2 linked regions of the Methylococcus capsulatus genome follow. The protein of the gene in region 1 interacts with the protein of each later gene in a pairwise test. Links are inferred from orthologs where the notes say so. Each region holds a gene or a part of one and is shown on either strand. Other genes may lie near its edges.

Region 1 (3,145 bases):
AGTTCGAGCAGTTTGACCGCCGCCGCGCTGATGTCGATCCCCAGCAGAGGCGGTTTCTTCCTTCCGAAACCCCACATGCCTGATAGTCACAAAAAAATCGAAAGAGGCGCGAGAAGCTGCGACATGCTACTGGAAAACAATATTATTGATAGTTCTAGGATACCCCAAAACGGGACCTGCTGGAGGACGGTACCTAGCGATCGGCCGAAGAAGTCCGCCGGAGCGGTTCACTCCCTTCGGGCAACTGGAGTATCATGCAAACCTTAATAAATATAAGTCCGTTCCTTCTACAAAATCCTCTCCGGTGAACGCCTGTCGAATGCCGACGGGACTTACCGCCATCGCCAAAACTAAAGTCGTGGCAATTTCATCCCGAAAGCCCAGAAGGCCCCGTTACTGGCTGGTGACGTTCGAAGTCATGCTGGTCGTTGCCCTGATCATCGCTCTGGGGCTGTTCGGGCTGTACCGCCATCTCGAACCGCAATTGCCGGACATCGCTGTATTGAAGGAGGTGCGCTATCAGATCCCGATGTCGGTCTACAGCCGCGACGGAAAGTTGATAGCGCAGTTCGGTGAAAAAAAGCGCAGCCCCGTCGCCATCAGTGACGTCCCTCCGGATCTAGTCCACGCCTTCATAGCCGCCGAAGACGACCGCTTCTATGACCACGTCGGGGTGGATTACCAGGGCATCCTGCGCGCCGTGCTCACCTTCGCCCGCACCGGCGAAAAACGCCAGGGCGGCAGCACGATCACCATGCAGGTCGCGCGCAACTTCTTCCTGAGCAGTGAGAAGACCTTTCTCCGTAAGGTCAAGGAAATCATGCTGGCGATCCGGATCGATTCGGAACTGCCCAAAGACCAGATTCTCGAACTCTATCTGAACAAGATTTATTTCGGCCAGCACGCCTACGGCATCGAGGCGGCGGCCCAGGTGTACTACGGTAAACATGTGGGCGAGCTGACCCTCGGTGAGATGGCGATGATCGCAGGACTCCCCAAGGCACCGTCCGCCTTCAATCCGGTCGCCAACCCCGAACGGGCGCAGATCCGCCGCAACTACGTGCTGCGGCGCATGCGCAAGCTACGCTTCATCACCGATGAGGCCTACCAGAAAGCCCTGAATGAACCGATCACCGCCCGCATCCATACCCGTCCCATCGAACTGGATGCTCCCTACGTCGCCGAGATGGTACGCGCAGAGATGTATCAGCAATATGGCGAGGATGCCTACGAGAGCGGTTACGCGGTCTACACCACCATCGACAGCCATGCGCAACGGGCGGCGGAATCGGCACTGCAGTCGGGCTTGCGAAGCTACGACGAAAGGCACGGCTACCGCAAAGCCAAGGTTCACATTGATCTCAAGCAGGTGAAAGCCAAGTCAGCGTGGAACCAGATACTGGAAGACCAAGGGCCCGCAGGCGACACTGTCCCGGCGCTGGTGCTCACCGTCACCGACACGGCCGCGGGGCTCTATACCGTGAATCACGGCGAACCCGAACTCTCCTACGACGCCGTCCGCTGGGCCAAGCCGTTCATCAGTGTCGACGCCCATGGCGCACCTCCCCCGTCGGTCAAGGAAGTGCTCAAGCCCGGTGACGTGATCCGCATTCGCAAGAACGCGGAAGGCCACTGGGTGCTGACCCAGATCCCGAAGGTCCAGGGTGCATTGGTCGAACTGGATGCCGACAGCGGCGCCATCATCGCCGTCGCCGGTGGTTTCGACTATCGTCTCAGCAAGTTCAACCGCGCCACCCAGGGCCAACGCCAGCCCGGCTCAGGGTTTAAGCCGGTGGTGTATGCCGCCGCCTTGGAATCGGGGTTCACTCCAGCGAGTGTGGTCAACGACTCTCCGCTATCCTTTCCGGACCCCGCGTCCCCGGGGGGAATATGGCGGCCACACAACTACTCGATGAAATATGCCGGCCCCACCCCCTTGCGGGAGGCCCTGGCCAAATCGCGCAACATGGTGTCCATCCGCCTGCTGCGTGCGGTCGGTCTGCCCAAAGTGATCGAGCTGGCCGAAAAATTCGGCTTCACGCCAGAGGAGCTGCCCCGCTCATTCACGCTCGCGCTGGGTTCCGGCACTGCATCCCCGCTTCGGATGGCCCAGGTCTATGCCGTCTTCGCCAACGGCGGTTATCGCGTCGACCCCTTCCTCATCAGTCGCATCGAAACCCAAAACGGCCGGCTGCTGTATCAGGCCACGCCAGCCCTCGCCTGCCTGGACTGCGCCGACGGAAGATCCACGACGAACCGGGCGAAAAGGGTCATCTCGGCAGAAGTCCATTACATGATGCATTCCATGCTGCAGGATGTGGTTCGCCGGGGCACCGCCACCAAAGCGCGGGAGCTCGGACGTTCCGATCTGGCGGGCAAGACCGGCACCACCAATCAGTACCGCGACGCCTGGTTCAACGGCTACGTGCCCGGCCTCGTCACGGTGGCCTGGGTAGGATTCGACTCGTACCAGACCCTCGGCGACAAGGAAACCGGCGGACAAACCGCGCTGCCCATCTGGATGGAATTTATGAAGGAAATACTGCGCGACGTTCCCGAGCGCAAATTTCCCCAGCCTGCCGGGATCATGTCTGCTCGGGTCGATCCCGCAACCGGCAACCGCCTGCCCGCCAGCATCCCCGGCGGGATCGTGGAAATGGTGCCACGGCCGACGCCCCCTCCCGCCTTCAACGCCACTAGTGAGGAACCCGAAGCCGCCTCCGAGGAATCCCGGGCCGATGCTTCAGCCGCGGCGGCACCGGAATCTGCCCTCCCGGGCGATGAAGAAGTCGAGGAAGCTCCACCCATGCGGCCGGCGGAAACGCCAAAGCCGATGGAATCCTTGTTTTGAAGACGGGAACGGAACGTGAAAACCAGGCAGAAAACACGCGCTCACCTGGCCTGGGCGGCTGCCCGCCTGATGGCCGAGCAAGGCATCGACAACCCCCAGCTGGCGCTGAACAAGGCTGTTGCGCGGTTTGGCCCGATCGATAAACACCGATTGCCGGAACCGGAGGAAATCGACGCCGCCCTGATCGAGTACAACCGGCTGTTCCGGCCGGCCACTCAGAACGCCGAGCTGGCCAGGCAGCGTGTCCTGGCTCTGGAAGCCATGGAGTTTCTCGCGGAGTTCGATCCGCGCCTC
Region 2 (2,979 bases), 700 kb from region 1 along the record:
AAGCCCCCCCTGGCGCAGCGGTTCCGCATGTGGCCCGCTAGGCGGACTTCCCCCCGCATCGTGATTTTCGCGAGCCTGGCCGCCGCGATGGCGATGCGAATCGTACCCTTGCCGCAAAGCTGGGCGCTGTGGAATCCGGACTGGATTCTGTTGCTGCTGATCTATTGGGCCGTGGCGGCTCCCGACCGCGTCGGCGTCGGTACCGCCTGGCTGACCGGTCTCCTGGCGGATGCGCTGACGGGGCGGCTGCTGGGTCAAGAGGCTCTGGCATACAGTCTGGTCATCTATGTCGGCGTGCGTTTTCACCGGCGTTTCCAGCTCTATTCGATGGTTCAGCAGGTTTTGGCCGTCGTGCTGCTGCTCGGCCTGGGGCTCCTGCTCATCCTGTGGACCCGCCATATCCGAGGGCCGGCCAGTGCGCCGGAAGGCTACTGGTTCGCGGCATTGTCCGGCGGCCTGGTCTGGCCTTTGGTTCGGGCCGTGCTCGACGGGCTGCGGCGCCGTTGCGGCGCGGCATAGCTTCAAGCCTGCCCCGGCCCTGCCCAAGCCATGAACATCCGCGCTAAACGAAGGCTCCAGAACGACGTCCGGGTATTCCAGTCCCGCATTGCCTTCAGTGTGGTCCTGCTGCTGCTGGCGGTGGCGGCGCTGGTGGCGCGTCTGGTTTATCTGCAAATCGTCGGTCACGAACACTACGCGACCCTGTCACAGGACAACCGCGTCAAGATTGCGCCGTTGCCGCCTACGCGGGGTATCATCTACGACCGCAACGGCGAGGTGCTGGCCGACAACGTGCCTTCGTACAGTCTGGAACTGGTGCCGGAACGCATCGACGACCTGGACGCCACGCTGGCGGAACTCCAGACCCTGCTCGGGCTGAGCGACGAGGACGTGCGCCGGTTCCGCAAGCTTCAATCCCAGCACAAGAGCTTCGAGAGTATTCCTCTCAAGATGCGGCTGGATGAAGAACAGATCGCGCGTTTCGCGGTCAAGCAGCCGTTCTTTCCCGGTGTCCAGATCGCCGTGCGCATGATCCGGACCTATCCTTACGGCGAACTCACGGCACATGCCGTGGGCTATGTCAGCCGCATCAGCGAGGCCGACCTGAAGACACTCGATCCTTCGCTCTATAGCGGCACCTACCACATCGGCAAGAGTGGGATCGAAAAAACCTACGAGACGCTGCTCCATGGCCGGACCGGCCACCAGGAGCTGGAAACCAACGTCCAGGGGCGTTCGATCGGCGTTCTCGATACGGTACCGCCCGTGCCGGGGGCCGATCTGCGCCTGTCGCTGGACATCAGCCTGCAGCGTGCGGCGATCGACGCCCTGGGCGACTACAACGGCGCGGTGGTGGCGATGGAGCCCGCGACGGGCCGGGTGCTGGCCTTCGTCAGTAAGCCGAGCTTCGATCCCAATCCCTTTGTGTACGGCATTCCCAAAGCGGACTACGACCGCCTGCAATCCTCGCCGGACCGCCCTTTGTACAATCGTGCCTTGCGCGGGGTCTACCCGCCGGGGTCGACGGTGAAGCCGTTCGAGGGCCTGGCGGGACTCGAAGTCGGGGATCTCTCCGCCGATCGCAAAGTGTCCTGCCCAGGCTATTTCCAGTTGCCCAACTCTTCACATCAGTACCGCGACTGGCGCAAGGGCGGCCATGGTGCCGTCGATCTGAAATCGGCAATCACCCAGTCCTGCGACGTGTATTTCTACAAATTGGCGCTGAGCCTGGGCATCGACAAGCTGAGTGAATTCATGGGGCGGTTCGGTTTCGGCAAGCGCACCGGGATCGACATTCCGGGTGAGTTGCCGGGCGTCTACCCCTCCAAGGAGTGGAAGAAGAAGCGCAGCAAATATCCCTGGTTTCCGGGAGAGACGGTCATCACCGGCATCGGTCAGGGCTATGTGGGGGTGACGCCGGTGCAATTGGCAAGGGCCACCGCCATTTTGGCCAACCGGGGCCACGTGGTTACCCCGCGGCTGCTGGATGGGGTGCAGGGCGGGGCCGGCGCGGCGCCGGAGGAACCCCGCGGGGACGACCTGGCCATTGCGCCGGAGCACTGGGACACGGTGATCCAGGCGATGATCGACGTCGTGCACAGTGCCCGTGGCACCGCGAAGAGCATCGCCGGCGGCCTTTCCTACCATGTCGCCGGCAAGACCGGGACGGCGCAGGTGTTTTCCGTCGGCCAGGGGCAGAAATACCGGGAATCGGAGGTCAAGAAAGAGATGCGGGACCATGCCTTGTTCATCGCCTTCGCGCCGGCCGAACAGCCCCGCATCGCCGTGGCCGTGCTCGCCGAGCACGGCGGGCACGGCGGCTCGGTCGCCGCGCCAGTCGCCCGCGCGGTGATGGAGCGCTATCTGAACGGGAGTGTGCCATGAGATACGATTCCGGACTGGCCGGTTTCCTTGCCGGAGAGACCCGCTTCGAACGCATCATGAAGCGGATCCACATCGACATCCCGCTGTTCGCCGGTCTGATCACCTTGTCCGGGGTCGCTCTGGTGATCCTGTATTCCGCTTCGGCGCAGAGCTTCGATGTGCTGCTGCGGCAGGGAATCCGTCTGCTGCTGGCCATGTCGGTCATGCTCGCCATCGCTCAGATCCATCCGCGCCATTTCCGTTTCTACAGCCCGCTGCTGTACGGGGCGGGGGTGTTGCTGCTCGCCGCGGTGCTGGTCATGGGCGAGATCGGCAAGGGTGCGCAGCGCTGGCTCGACCTCGGGGTGGTGCGGTTCCAGCCCTCGGAAATCCTTAAGCTGGCGGTGCCGATGACAGTGGCCTGGTATTTGGCCGAATGTCCGGTTCCGCCGGCATTCCGGCATATCGCGGTGGCCGGCGTGTTCATCGCGATACCGGTGGGGCTGATCGCCAAGCAGCCCGACCTGGGGACGGCTATCCTGGTCGGTACGGCCGGAGCGGTGGTGGTGTTTCTCGCTGGAATCCGTTGGCTCTACCTACTGGTGCTCGGCGGTG

Evidence for each region. Proteins that work in one complex are often made in the same cells at the same time.
Region 2: the proteins of N4J17_RS02455 (region 1) and mrdA interact in binary tests that used the Escherichia coli proteins (3 or more experiments, as listed by UniProt). The link is inferred for Methylococcus capsulatus from one-to-one orthologs.

What each region holds. Positions count from the first base shown.
Region 1 is NZ_CP104311.1:533,615-536,759, forward strand. What follows is about bases 55-3,127. They hold N4J17_RS02455 (penicillin-binding protein 1A), read left to right. Parts: upstream 55-403; coding sequence 404-2,851; downstream 2,852-3,127. Other genes in these bases: N4J17_RS02450 (pilus assembly protein PilM), read right to left, coding at 55-77; N4J17_RS02460 (hypothetical protein), read left to right, coding at 2,867-3,127. Outside these bases: more of N4J17_RS02450, read right to left, coding at 1-54; more of N4J17_RS02460, read left to right, coding at 3,128-3,145. UniProt on the Escherichia coli protein: Cell wall formation. Synthesis of cross-linked peptidoglycan from the lipid intermediates.
Region 2 is NZ_CP104311.1:1,238,568-1,241,546, forward strand. The notes cover bases 61-2,967. They hold mrdA (penicillin-binding protein 2), read left to right. Parts: upstream 61-549; coding sequence 550-2,385; downstream 2,386-2,967. Other genes in these bases: mreD (rod shape-determining protein MreD), read left to right, coding at 61-519; rodA (rod shape-determining protein RodA), read left to right, coding at 2,382-2,967. In the rest of the region: rod shape-determining protein MreC, read left to right, coding at 1-41; more of rodA, read left to right, coding at 2,968-2,979. UniProt on the Escherichia coli protein: Catalyzes cross-linking of the peptidoglycan cell wall. Responsible for the determination of the rod shape of the cell. Is probably required for lateral peptidoglycan synthesis and maintenance of the correct diameter during lateral and centripetal growth.